Linked DNA regions of Algoriphagus sp. Y33. The protein of the gene in region 1 interacts with the protein of each later gene in a pairwise test. Links are inferred from orthologs where the notes say so. Each region holds a gene or a part of one and is shown in the gene's direction. Other genes may lie near its edges.

What was found.
Region 2: the proteins of secA (region 1) and secG interact in binary tests that used the Escherichia coli proteins (3 or more experiments, as listed by UniProt). The link is inferred for Algoriphagus sp. Y33 from one-to-one orthologs.

The regions. Positions count from the first base shown.
Region 1 is NZ_CP061947.1:5,173,592-5,181,303, reverse strand. What follows is about bases 2,564-6,487. They hold secA (preprotein translocase subunit SecA), read left to right. Parts: upstream 2,564-2,906; coding sequence 2,907-6,287; downstream 6,288-6,487. Other genes in these bases: ID165_RS21170 (hypothetical protein), read left to right, coding at 6,295-6,487; dapF (diaminopimelate epimerase), read left to right, coding at 2,564-2,806. Outside these bases: ID165_RS21190 (nucleoside triphosphate pyrophosphohydrolase family protein), read right to left, coding at 546-1,013; ID165_RS21185 (superoxide dismutase), read right to left, coding at 1,095-1,853; more of dapF, read left to right, coding at 2,033-2,563; more of ID165_RS21170, read left to right, coding at 6,488-6,819; ID165_RS21165 (M20 family metallopeptidase), read left to right, coding at 6,821-7,712. UniProt on the Escherichia coli protein: Required for protein export, interacts with the SecYEG preprotein conducting channel.
Region 2 is NZ_CP061947.1:954,126-960,909, reverse strand. Bases 1,721-4,716 are described here. They hold secG (preprotein translocase subunit SecG), read left to right. Parts: upstream 1,721-3,032; coding sequence 3,033-3,401; downstream 3,402-4,716. Other genes in these bases: groES (co-chaperone GroES), read left to right, coding at 4,451-4,716; ID165_RS03955 (hypothetical protein), read right to left, coding at 3,525-4,235; ID165_RS03965 (hypothetical protein), read left to right, coding at 2,301-3,020; lptE (LPS assembly lipoprotein LptE), read left to right, coding at 1,730-2,269; ID165_RS03975 (sigma-54-dependent Fis family transcriptional regulator), read left to right, coding at 1,721-1,746. In the rest of the region: tRNA (N6-isopentenyl adenosine(37)-C2)-methylthiotransferase MiaB, read left to right, coding at 1-457; more of ID165_RS03975, read left to right, coding at 457-1,720; more of groES, read left to right, coding at 4,717-4,729; groL (chaperonin GroEL), read left to right, coding at 4,771-6,402; ID165_RS03940 (response regulator), read left to right, coding at 6,579-6,784. UniProt on the Escherichia coli protein: Subunit of the protein translocation channel SecYEG. Overexpression of some hybrid proteins has been thought to jam the protein secretion apparatus resulting in cell death; while this may be true it also results in FtsH-mediated degradation of SecY.

The DNA.
Region 1 (7,712 bases):
ATGCTTGTGATTTTATTTCTGACGCTTACCTTTGCATCCACAATTCAACTGGATCACGTTCTGGTTAACACAATGCGAGAGTAGCTCAGCTGGTAGAGCACGACCTTGCCAAGGTCGGGGTCGCGAGTTCGAATCTCGTCTCCCGCTCAAAAAGCCCTTGATTCAAGGGCTTTCTTGTTTCAGGTAATTAGTAGTTCCGACACGTCGGAATGAAGCCGGGATGGTGGAATAGGTAGACACGCAAGACTTAAAATCTTGTGGGAGCAATCCCGTGCGGGTTCGATTCCCGCTCCTGGTACATAAGCCTCGTAGAGATACGGGGCTTTTTGTGTTTTACCGATTGTCTCTAGCTATCCATAAATATCCACAAAAGTATAAACTCTTACATAAGGGGTAACTCATTCTTCTTATTACCCGTACATTCATTTTTTGTACTTTAAGACCTATGAATGAATTAGAAAAGGCCGGCTTTAATATGCCCGGCCCGTATCGTGGAATTGAAGAATTATCAGGGAAAGGAATTGAAAACCTCCGCCTTGGATTCTTTATGATTTGATGATTCCCTCAAGATCAGCAGGTGAATAGGCTACGGATTTCAGTGTTTTTCTGTCCCCTTTCCTGAAGACCAAGTACAGATCACCTTCTTTTTCATAGAAGCATTCTGTTCCTTTGGAATCATAGTGTGCCACAGTAGCTTTTGCTTCCTCTTCCGTTTTGCAAGCTTTGCTCATATTTGAGCGCTGCACTTCGTCGAAGAGAGTTTTGAATTTCTCTCCTAAGCCAAACTCCAAAATTGCCCCGGAAAGCACATACTGGAGGTCACATAAAGCATCTGCCACTTCTACTAAATCATCGTTTGCGATAGCTTCTTCCAACTCTTTCAGCTCTTCGGCCAAAAGGGATACGCGTAAATCGCACCTTACTTTCTCCGGAATAGTTGGAGAAGGCAAAACGGGGTGCTTGAAGGTTTCGTGGAATAAAGCGACAGAAGTAAGTGACTTAGGATCTTGCATTTTTTTGATTAGTTGAAAGGCTGAAATAACTAAAAAAGACCGGGATTTCCGGCCTTTCTTGGATGGTTTTCTGACTTAGAATTATGTGGAAGCTGCAGCAAACCGCTCAGCTACTGTCTTCCAGTTCAATACATTCCAAAATGCAGAAACGTAATCAGGGCGTTTATTTTGATAGTTTAAGTAATAAGCATGTTCCCACACATCAAGCCCCACCAGCGGGGTTCCTTTGAAATCAGAAATATCCATCAAAGGATTGTCTTGGTTCGCAGAAGAGCCCACTGCAAGTTTTTTATCCTCTCCTATTACCAACCAAGCCCAGCCTGATCCAAATCTGGTTTTGGCGGCATTCTCAAATTCTGTTACAAATGCATCATAGCTACCGAAAGAAGAATCAATCGCTGTAGCTAGGTCACCTTCGGGCTTTCCACCTCCATCTGGGGACATGATGCTCCAGAAGAGTTCGTGGTTATAATGTCCTCCTCCGTTATTTCTCATTGCTGTAGAGTACTTGGAGATATTTTTCAGCACATCTTCTAGCGGCTTGTTAGTATCTACCTTTTCTTCTTCTAGTGCTGCTTTCAGGTTTGAAGCATAAGATGCAGCATGCTTAGTATAATGAATTTCCATTGTCTTGGCATCAATGTGCGGTGCCAATGCGGAATAGTCGTATGCCAAAGGGGTTTGGGAATAACCGGTGGCTAAAATGGCTTTTCCGTCTCCTTTGGCATCATTGGAGCAAGAAGAAAGAATACCCGTGCCCACGAAACCCATTGCGAGACTGGCTTTCGTGGTATTGGACATGAAAGTTCTCCTAGATATAGACTTTTCAAGTTGTTGCATAGATAAAATTTGGTTTAGTTGTCTTGATTTTGATCAAGTGAGCATGAAACTAAACATTTTCCGTCGGTTTTTAAATTGAGAATCAGACAATAAGTCTGATTTTGTGACAAGATGTTTAAGTTTGTATTTCAACGTTCGCTTGGATGGGTTTTTGTCCCGATGTACCACAACAATTTTCCATGGAAATATCATTTTATAAATATCAAGGAACCGGTAATGACTTCGTTATGATCGATGATCGTGCTCAGAAGTTTGATGATTTGGATTTGGCACTAGTAAGTAAGCTGTGCGACAGAAGGTTTGGTGTAGGCGCTGATGGATTGATTCTCATTAGAAATCATCCGTGGTATGATTTTGAGATGATCTATTTCAATGCCGACGGAAGCCAGAGCATGTGTGGCAACGGAGCGAGATGTGCAGTGGCCTTTTCGGCATTTCTGGGGATTGTGGCTGAGAAAACAAGTTTTCTGGCTATTGACGGAGCTCATGAGGCCATTCTGAAAGAGGGGCTGGTGCATCTGCTGATGGGCGATGTGGCCGGAATAGAGGAAAAAGGAGCTGATTCTTTTGTCAATACGGGCTCACCACACCACATTCGCTTTGTTCAAAACATTCATGAATACCCTGTTTTTGAGGAAGGGGCAAAAGTCAGGTATGATCAGATGTATGCTCCAGGGGGCACAAATGTCAACTTCGTGGAAAAAATAAGTGAGGATGAAATCTTTGTCAGGACTTATGAAAGAGGGGTTGAAGATGAGACACTATCCTGCGGGACAGGAGTCACAGCCGCTGCGATTGCAGTGGGCAAAGATCTACATGCCGCTACTATTAAAATCAAAACCCTTGGCGGTCAGCTATCTGTGAAATTTAAAGCGTCTGAAATGGGTAGCTTCAAAGAAATATGGCTGATAGGTCCTGCTGAGTCTGTTTTTGCCGGGAAAATAAGTGTTTAACCAGTCATTGGAGTTCTTCTTCCAAGAACCTGTTTTATTATCAATTATAACAAAAAGGGCTTAATTTTGAAGTCCTAATAGAGAATCACAATAAGCTAGCATGTTAGATATTATAGCAAAAGGACTTGCAAAAGTATTTGGAACCAAGTCCGACAGAGATATCAAGGAACTTCTTCCGATCGTAGCAAAGATCAATGAGGTTTTTTCCGGATTAAAGAGCCTCAGCGATGATCAATTGCGGGGCAAAACCGAAGAAATCAAAGCTGAAATCAATGCGCATCTGAAGGAATATGATGACAAGATCAGCACGATCAGATCAAAGGTAGATGAGTTGCCTGTGAAAGCTATTCATGAAAAAGATCAGCTTTTCAATCAAATAGATCAGATCGAAAAGGATCGAAATCAAGCGCTGGAAATAGTTTTGGAGAAAGTTTTGCCGCAGGCTTTTGCAGTAGTGAAGGAAACGGCAAGGCGCTTTAAAGAAAATGGAAAGCTGGTTGTGAAGGCTACTGATCGTGACCGTGAACTCTCTGCAGGCAAGCAGAATGTGGAGATTCAGGGAGATGATGCAATTTGGCATAACAAATGGATGGCAGCAGGCACTGAGGTGGTGTGGGATATGGTTCACTACGATGTGCAGTTGATCGGTGGGATGGTTCTTCATAAAGGGAAAATTGCCGAAATGGCGACAGGTGAAGGTAAAACGCTGGTTTCTACCCTACCCGCTTACCTTAATGCACTTGCCGGACGTGGAGTTCATATCGTAACAGTGAATGATTACTTGGCCAAGCGTGACTCTGAATGGAATGCGCCACTTTTTGAATTCCATGGTTTAAGCGTGGATTGTATAGATAAATATACTCCTAACTCAGCCGGACGCAAGAAAGCCTATAGATCGGATATTGTGTATGGTACCAATAACGAATTTGGCTTTGACTACCTAAGAGACAACATGGCCCGTGAGGCTGGGGATCTTGTTCAGGGCAAGCATCACTTCGCAATGATTGATGAGGTCGATTCTGTACTTATTGATGATGCAAGAACCCCATTGATTATATCCGGACCGGTACCAAAAGGCGATGTACATGAGTTTGATGACATGAAGCCGAGAGTTTCTACGCTGGTAGATGAGCAGCGCAAGCTGGTGCAGGGCTTCTTGAGTTCAGCCAAGAAAATGATTGCCGATGGCAATGAAAAAGAAGGCGGTTTGGCGCTTTTCCGCGCATTCAGGGGAATGCCTAAGTACAAGCCATTGATTAAATACCTTTCTGAACCGGGAATCCGCGTGATTCTTCAGAAGACAGAAAATTATTACTTGCAGGACAATAAGCGCCAGATGCCTGAAGCAGATGAGCCGCTATTGTTTACCATAGATGAAAAAACAAACGTAGTCGACCTGACCGATCGTGGGATAGAGACAATGACTACCAAGAATGAAAATACAGAATTCTTTATTCTTCCTGATATAGGGGTAGTGATTGCCGATTTGGAGAAGGAAGAAGGAATTACGGATACAGAAAAGCTTGTCCGTAAAGAAGAAGCAATCAAAGACTACAGCATAAAAGCGCAACGGATTCACACCGTAAACCAATTACTCAAGGCGTATTGTATGTTTGAGCGGGACACGGAGTATATTTTGGTGGACGGTAAAGTGAAAATTGTAGATGAGCAGACTGGCCGTGTGATGGAAGGGCGACGATACTCTGACGGATTGCATCAGGCTATTGAGGCGAAGGAAAATGTGAAAGTGGAAGACGCTACCCAAACGTATGCTACGATTACGCTACAGAACTATTTCAGAATGTATCACAAGCTGGCGGGGATGACCGGTACGGCGGAGACTGAAGCGGGAGAATTCTGGGAAATCTACAAATTGGACGTGGTGGTTATCCCTACCAACAAGCCGATTATCAGAGCAGACCGTGACGATAAAGTTTATAAAACTGTCCGTGAGAAATTCAATGCAGTAGGCGATGAGATCAATGAATTGGTCGCTGCAGGGAGACCTGTGTTGGTGGGTACTACTTCGGTAGAAATATCGGAAGTACTCAGCAGAATGCTGACTTTGAAGAAAATCCCCCATCAGGTATTGAATGCGAAGCAGCATGCTAAGGAAGCGGATGTAGTGGCTATTGCCGGTCAAGCAGGTACGGTTACAATTGCAACCAATATGGCTGGTCGTGGGACAGATATTAAGCTGACTCCTGAGGCCAGAAAAGCAGGAGGATTGGCAATCATAGGCACCGAGCGTCATGAATCCCGTCGTGTGGATAGACAGCTCCGAGGTAGATCGGGTCGTCAGGGGGACGTGGGATCTTCGCAGTTTTTCGTTTCCTTGGAAGATAGCTTAATGCGCCTTTTCGGGTCTGACCGTATCGCCAAATTGATGGATAGAATGGGTCTTGAAGAAGGTGAGGTGATCCAGCATAGCATGATATCCAAGTCTATAGAGCGAGCCCAGCGCAAAGTGGAGGAAAATAACTTCGGCACAAGAAAGAGACTGCTTGAGTACGATGATGTGATGAACTCGCAGCGTGAAGTAGTGTATAAGAGAAGAAGAAATGCGCTGAAAGGAGAAAGACTGGAACTGGATATCCTGAATATTCTCTATGATGTCTGCGAAAGCTTGGTAGATATGGGTAAATCCAATGCTGATTCGGAGGATTTCAGAATGAATGTATTCACTACGTTGGGTGTGGATTATAACATAACGGAAAGCGATCTGAAATCTAAAGACGCAGGGCAATTGACCCAAGAGCTTTATACAGTTGCTTTTGAAACCTATCAGAAGAAAAGTGAAGTGATGATGAATACGGCGTTTCCGATCTTCAAGCGGGTTCAAGATGAAAGAGGTGCTACTGTGAAGGATATCATGGTTCCTATTTCCGATGGAGTTAAGCAAATCGGGGTGGTGGTGAATCTAGAAGAGACGGTTAACTCTGAAGGCAGAGAATTAGTGAGAGCAATCGAGAAAAATGTATCGCTGGCTATCATTGACCAGAACTGGAAAGAGCATCTGAGAGATATGGATGACTTGAAGCAGTCGGTGCAAAATGCCGTTTATGAGCAAAAAGATCCACTTTTGATCTATAAGTTTGAAGCGTTTGAAATGTTTAAGCGTTTTATCGGCAAGCTTAATGAAGACATGACCACTTTCTTGACACGCGCAGATTTGCCTAAACAAGATCCGAATCAGGTACATGCTGCTGCTCCTCAGCGGAGCCCGGAGCCTCAAGTACAGGCTTCTAAGGCTGATGTAGATAGTACGTTAAATCCCGGTGCTAACCGTGCGGCAGTAGCAGCTTCCAACGCCGGAAGACCTGCCCCACAGGTAGTGGCACCTAGAAAATCTGATAAGGTGTACGGAAGAAATGACAAAGTTTCTGTCCAATACACGAATGGAACCACTAAAAATGATGTGAAATACAAAAGTGTGGAACAGGATGTGCAGGAAGGAAAATGTGTAATCATTGATAACTAAGCTAAACATGAGAATTTTCTGGATTTTAGGATTTGTAGTTATATTGGTGGGGTGTAAGACTTCTCGCAAGGCCTCTAGTTCTGCCTCAAACTATGCAAACTATCAGGAAAATTTGAATCCATCTCTTCCTCTATATCCTGATTATCGTGCGCAGATGAATTCAAAATCATCTGTTGGATCTTCTGAATCCACCGGAGCGATTGATGATGAGTTGGATCAGCTTCAGGCAAGTTTAATCAGTAAGAATAAGTCTGAGCCATATTTTAGCGGATATTCAGTTTTGGTTTATTCGGGAGTAGACCGGGATAAAGCATTCAAAACACGCAATGATATAACCATGAATTTTCCTGATCTTATACCGGAGATGCAATACCAGCAGCCAAGATATCTTGTGAAGATTGGAAGATTTGTACATAAAATAGAAGCTCAAAAAAGCTTTGCCGAAGTAAAAACACAATTCCCTACAGCGCGAATAATTCAAGATAGGTTTCAACGGGAAGATTTCAAGACTCAAAAAGAACCCAACCAATAAGATGCTGAAGGAAAAAATTAAATCTCTGGCTAAGGATTATAAGGAAGAAGTAATTGCAAATCGACGCCATCTTCATGCAAATCCCGAACTTTCTTTCCAAGAGTACAATACATCGAAATTTGTAAAGGAAAAATTACAAGAAATAGGAATTACGACCATTGAATCCAAGGCAGACACAGGCTGGTCAGCTTTGATTGAGGGCAAGAATCCCGGGAAGCGAGTGGTGGCACTTCGGGCAGATATGGACGCATTGCCAATCATTGAGGCAAATGAGGTTTCCTATAAATCCAAAAATCCGGGTGTGATGCATGCCTGTGGACATGACGCGCATACTGCATCTCTACTTGGAGCGGCCAAAATATTAAATGAAGTCAAGAATGACTTCGAAGGGACCATCAAGCTAATTTTTCAACCTGGGGAGGAAGTGGCTCCCGGTGGCGCGTCTTTGATGATTGCGGATAAAGTGCTGGAAAACCCAAGACCAAACGGAATTATTGGTCAGCATGTAATGCCTTTTATAGAAGTGGGCAAAGTAGGCTTCCGTCCCGGAATCTACATGGCCAGTGCTGATGAACTCTACGTGACAGTAAAAGGTAAAGGCGGTCATGCGGCTATGCCTGAGACATTGATTGATCCTGTTTTGATCGCATCCCATATGATTGTGGCTTTGCAGCAGGTGGTCAGTAGAGCTGCCAGTCCCAAGATTCCTTCTGTACTTTCCTTTGGAAGAGTGGAGGCATTGGGAGCTACCAATGTAATTCCTAATGAAGTGAAGATACAAGGTACATTCCGCACGTTAGACGAAGGTTGGAGAGCAAAAGCACATGAAAAAATGCTTTCAATTGCTAAAGGAATAGTAGAAGGAATGGGTGGAGAAGTGGATTTTGAGATCA
Region 2 (6,784 bases), 4.2 Mb from region 1 along the record:
GGGTGAAGAATGTGGCATATCGTCCGATATGATCACAGGATTCTGCAGCGAAACGGAAGAAGAACATCAAGACACGCTTTCCTTGATGGACATTGTGAAATTCGATTTTTCTTACATGTTCTTCTATTCAGAGAGACCGGGGACTTTGGCAGCCAAAAAATATCCGGATGATATTCCTTTGGAAGTCAAAAAACGAAGACTGGCCGAGGTAATCACCAAGCAAAGTGCACTTTCACATGAGCGAAATAAACTGGATCTTGGAAAGGAGCAACTTATACTGATCGAAGGCACCTCGAAGAAATCAGCAGATGAATTGAAAGGGCGAAATTCCGCAAATAAAGTAGTGATCGTGCCTAATGGAAACTACTCCAAGGGTGATTACTTAAAAGTAAAAATCACAGACTGTACTCCGGCCACGCTATTTGGCGAAGTGATTGAAATAAACCCGCAACATTAATGATTACAAATCCGGAAATACAAAGCGTCAAGCAACGCTTCGGGATCATTGGCAACAGCCCACTCCTGAATCATGCGATTCAGGTAGCTATGCAGGCAGCCCCCACTGATATGACCGTATTGATCACGGGTGAAAGTGGAAGTGGAAAGGAAAGTTTTTCGAAGATCATTCACTCACTCAGCCTTCGTAAGCATGGTAAATTCATTGCGATCAACTGCGGAGCTATTCCTGAAGGGACAATAGATTCAGAGCTTTTCGGCCATGAAAAAGGCTCTTTCACGGGTGCCCACGAATCCCGAAAGGGTTATTTTGAAGTGACGGACGGTGGCTCCATTTTCCTTGATGAGATCGGAGAAATGCCGCTGGGCACCCAAGCAAGACTGCTTCGAGTATTGGAAAATGGTGAATTCATCAAAGTGGGCTCTTCAAAAGTCCTAAAAACTAATGTCCGGGTAATCACGGCCACCAATGTCAAACTTCTCAATGCAGTAGAAAAGGGTAAATTCAGAGAAGATCTTTATTACAGACTCAACACCGTTCCGATTTTTGTCCCTCCCCTGAGAGAGCGTGGAGAAGATATGGTGCTGCTTTTCCGAAAATTCACCTCTGATTTTTCGGAAAAATACAATGTCCGTCCGATTTCCCTGGATGCTGCAGCTCAGGCAGCACTGATGCGCTACTCCTTCCCCGGCAATATCCGTCAGCTAAAAAACATTGCAGAGCAAATCTCACTTTTGGAGAGCGAGCGGGAAGTGGACGCTGCTACATTGGCAAAGTACCTGCCATCGGATAATTCACGCTTGCCGATGACCCTACCGAGTCCGTCAAAAAACAGTGACACCACTGATTTCTCAGAGAGAGATTTGTTGTACAAAGTACTCTTTGACATGAAAAAAGACATGAACGAGTTGAAAAAACTCGTTTTGGAAACCTATCAAAACGGAGGACTAAACCAAAACATCATCCAAAAGCACTCAGGACTTTTCGAAGACTTGGATAGCGGATTCTCTGCCAAAGAAAATACAGAATCCAATTCCGGTTACGTTCCTTTAGTGATCGATTCCAACAAATCAAACTCGGCTAACGAGGATGATTATGAAGATGATGCCATAGAGGATATTATTCACGAGGAAGATGACAATTCGCTTTCACTGGAAAAAAAGGAGAAGGAAATGATTCTAAGGGCTTTGCGCAAGCATAACAACAAGAGGAAATACGCTGCAAGCGATCTGGGAATATCAGAACGCACACTTTACAGAAAAATAAAGCAATATGAGATCGACCAATAAACTTACGCTATATGTACTTGGATTGGTCTTTTTCCTATTCCAGAGTTGTTCTGTCAAATACAGTTTCACAGGAACAAACATCGATTACAACCTCGTTCAGACATTTACCGTCGAAAACTTCTTCAACGATTCAGGCGGAGGGCCTGCAAATATAGAGCAGAGATTCACCGAATCACTGAAAGAATATTACCAGAGAAATACCCAGCTGGAACTGGTAAGATCAAACGGCAACCTGCAACTCATGGGGGCAATCTCCCGATACACCGTCACCCCTCAGGCGGCAGTATCCAGCAGCGACCCCAATCTTCCCGATCGTGCAGGCACCATGCGTCTGACGATAGTCGTGGATGTAGAATACATCAATACCACGAATGAAGAAGAAAATCTGAAAAGAAGTTTTACTTTTTTTCAGGATTATGATCCAAGAACCACCACATTACTTGATGCGGAAGATGAGATGGTAGATGAAATTTTCACTACTATCATTCAAGATATCTTTACCGCGACTGTTGCTAACTGGTAATTTGCCTATATTCAAGCCAAAAGAAATTCACGTGAACGCAGCCCAATTTTTAGAAATAGTCCAAAAAGCAGATTCCTTAGATAGCAGTGAGATGCTACAATTGCAAAAGATCCGGGAGAACTTCCCTTACTTTCAGATCCCGCATGTCCTTGCTGCCCGACACGAATTTCTGAAAGATGGATCGGGAAACATTCCATCACTGGGATATGCGGCGATTACCAGTCCCGATAGAATTTGGCTAAAAGCTTTAATCGAAAAGGTAAAGATTGAGGAGAAAACCGAAGTCCAGGAAGAAATTATCCGGAATACAGACGTTAAAACTGAAGAAAAAGCTTCACCTACTCCTACTCCTCCCGGCGCCAATGCACCGGAAGTCAAATCTGAACCTGTAGAATCAACGCCAAGAAGGAGAAAGCTTCCAAAGGACGATCTAATCGAAACGATCAAAAGAAAAGAAAAAAAAGAAATCCTTGACGAGAAAAAGAAAGAGCAGATTGACTTGATCAAAGCGTTCAGCAAGAAATCAATCAAGATGGCGACCATCAAGGAGATCGAAGCAAACCAGAATACCGAGAACCTTGCAGCTTCCAGTACTCAGATCAATGACAACCTGATATCAGAATCGTACGCCAAGATCCTTGCAAAGCAAGGCAAGAAGCACCTAGCCAAGCAAATTTATGAGAAATTGGTATTGAAGTTTCCGGATAAAAGGACTTACTTTGCGGACTTGATTGAAAAACTGAAAGATTAACATCCATATTATATGTTTACGTTATTGATTACAATTATTCTGATTTTGGCTGTATTGCTAATCTTGGTGATCTTAGGCCAGAATTCTAAAGGTGGAGTCGGTGCGGCATTCGGCGGCAGTGCTTCTCAGATCATGGGGGTGACCCGTACAGGTAATGTACTTGAAAAAGCTACTTGGGTATTGGCAGTTTCTATACTTGTGCTTTCCCTGGCTTCTTCTGCTTTTTATACCGGAGCACAGTCCAACCAGTTCTCTTCTCCTAATATTGAGAATGCCAAGCAGCAAGTGGTAGCGCCTACTTTTGGCGAAGATGACAATAGCCTACTACCTGCAGCTACAGAGGAGTCTCCTATTGAGACTGATACTACTTCCGGAAATTAAGGATATAATTGATAACGCATTTAAAGTCTGCTCCGCCACGGGCAGACTTTTCTTGTTTATACTTCTCTCAACAAACTTTTCCAAAGTTTAAAACTTTGGAAAGTTGATAAAGAACGAATAAGGCTATATAGAAACAGTCTTCAGCAGCAGCCGCTTGCTGATGGGAACCAGAGTTTCCTCAATCGGGAATTCTTGTTGGCTGTGAATCCTCCAAGTAGCAGGATTTGGCAACTCTTTGATCTCCCGTACCAGGTCCATTTTTATTTTTTCAAGCGTATTGACCAAACTACGATGAAACACGCCAATCAGCCACATACTGATGCTTCGGAATTTTTCACCTGCAAAATGAAGTAAACTTGATTGGTAGCGGTAGGCGTGCACTTCCTTCTTTTCTTCCCTTGACAATAATATATACCCCTCTTTATTGTATATAGGAACGATTCCGACCGGTTCGAATTCCAGTTGATCTTCTATATAATCATAAATCGTCTTCCCCTCTTCGATCTGCGAAACCAACTTGGGCAAGGCAAACTCAGTAATCATGGAAAGTTCTTTCATCACACTGTCCTCACTTACGTTGGATTGGTAGTTCAGCTTTCCTTTTTGAAAATCAATTGAATCCAACGTCTTGGGGAAAAGCTCACTGAGTCCGTTACTATTAGACTTCAGTTCGTTCAAATCCCGGTAATGAGCTATCAATTCGCTGAGAGCAGGATAAAGTTTCATCTCATTGAAACGTTTGTTTGTTTCCTGCAAATAGGCCAGCAATTGATACTTTTTATACTCGAAATCAATGTGGCCCTCGGTGATCCAGTTTTTCGGTAGTGTCTTCATAGCAAATAGGTTTGGCAATAATTTACAAAATTCTGACAATTTTGAAGAGCCCTTAGCAAAAATGGCAGTCATCTCTGCCAAAAAAAATCCTAATCCATGCTGAATTCCCCAAGATTGACAGCCGGTTTGTCAGCCTTTCTCTTTATTCCTTCCTTGGCACAAGAAGTGCTATTAGGCAAATACATTTTAATCTAACCTTTAAACGAATTTATATTATGTCAAATGTGAACATCAAACCTCTTGCAGACAGAGTTTTGGTACAACCTGCTGCAGCTGAAGAGAAAACAGCATCCGGCCTTTACATTCCGGATACCGCTAAAGAAAAGCCACAAAAAGGTACCGTAGTGGCAGTAGGAAATGGCAAAAAAGATGAGCCTTTAACTGTAAAAGTTGGAGACACCGTGCTGTACGGAAAATATTCCGGTACAGAATTAAATGTAGAAGGAAGTGATTATCTCATCATGAGAGAGTCTGACATCTTCGCTATCCTTTAATTAATCATCCCTAATTATCGTTAACCAAAATAGTTAAAAAAATGGCTAAGCAATTATTTTTCAATACAAGTGCAAGAGATCAGCTGAAAAAAGGCGTTGATGCGCTTGCAGATGCAGTAAAAGTGACTTTGGGACCAAAAGGTCGTAATGTAATTATAGACAAGAAGTTCGGAGCTCCTACGATCACCAAAGATGGTGTGTCTGTAGCCAAAGAAATCGAACTCGCCGAGCCAATCGAAAATATGGGTGCGCAGCTTGTAAAAGAAGTAGCTTCCAAAACTGCTGACAATGCAGGTGACGGTACTACTACTGCTACTGTACTTGCCCAATCCATCTTCGGCGTGGGTATCAAAAACGTAGCTGCCGGAGCTAATCCAATGGATCTTAAAAGAGGTATTGACAAAGCTGTATCTGCTGTAGTAAAACAACTTCAGGCTGATTCTAAGCAAATTTCTACTTCTAAAGAAATCGCTCAAGTAGCAACTGTATCTGCAAACAATGACGAGGAAATCGGAACCATGATTTCCAACGCAATGGACAAAGTAGGTAAAGACGGTGTCATCACCGTAGAAGAAGCAAAAGGTACAGAAACTGAAGTGAAAACTGTAGAAGGTATGCAGTTTGACAGAGGTTACCTTTCTCCTTACTTCGTGACCAACACAGAGAAAATGGAAGCTGAATTAGAGCAACCATACATTTTGATCTACGACAAGAAGATTTCTTCGATGAAGGAATTGCTTCCGGTTCTTGAGCCGGTAGCGCAATCAGGTAAGCCTTTGGTAATTATCTCTGAAGATGTAGACGGGGAAGCGCTTGCTACCTTGGTAGTAAACAAAATCAGAGGTGCTCTGAAAGTGGCTGCTGTCAAAGCTCCGGGTTTCGGTGACAGAAGAAAAGCAATGTTGGAAGACATCGCCATCCTTACCGGCGGAACGGTTATCTCTGAAGAAAGAGGTTTCAAATTGGAAAATGCAACTGTTGATATGCTCGGTAGAGCTGAGAAAATCAATATTGACAAAGACAATACAACTATTGTGAATGGTTCAGGAGATGCTGCTGCCATCAAAGGCAGAATCTCTGAGATCAAAGCTCAGATCGACAAAACTACTTCTGATTACGACAGGGAGAAATTGCAGGAAAGACTTGCTAAGCTTTCCGGCGGTGTAGCGATCCTTTATATCGGTGCAGCTACTGAAGTAGAAATGAAAGAGAAAAAAGACCGTGTAGATGATGCACTTCACGCTACTAGAGCAGCTGTTCAAGAAGGTGTGGTAGTAGGTGGTGGCGTAGCTCTGGTAAGAGCTGCTGAAGCACTTAATGATCTTAAAGGTCTAAACGAAGATGAGGATACAGGTATCAACATCATCAGACAGGCTATCGAATCTCCATTGAGAACTATCGTTTCCAATGCTGGCGGTGAGCCATCTGTAGTGATCAACAAGATCAGAGAAAACAAGGGTAACTATGGCTATAATGCCAGAACCGATGTTTACGAAGATCTCTTCAAAGCAGGTGTAATAGATCCTACTAAAGTAACTCGTCTGGCTCTTGAGAATGCAGCATCTATAGCAGCACTTCTTTTGACTACAGAATGTGTAGTAGCTGATGTGAAAGAAGATTCTCCTTCAATGCCTCCAATGGGTGGCGGTGGAGGAATGGGCGGCATGATGTAATCATCTCCCATGTCAAGACTAAAGGAGGTTTCCGTCAGGAACCTCCTTTTTTATTAGCTGAATAGTAGAGTTTAAAGGGATTTATAATAAAAAAGGCAGTTAAACTTTTTTCTTCAATCAGTATTAATTGTATTTTGGCTATACTTAACGGCTTCTTTTCTACTCTAAACCTCTAAATGATCCATTTTGACACCATTTTTCTAGTGGATGATGATCCCATAAATAATCTTATCAACAAAAGACTACTAGGAAAAGTTGATCTTGCAGAAAACATAGTTGAATTTCTGGAAGGCGCAGAGGCTTTGGTTAAACTCAATGATATTGACCCGACTCAATCAATCCTTATTTTTTTAGATATCAATATGCCGGTTTTGAATGGCTG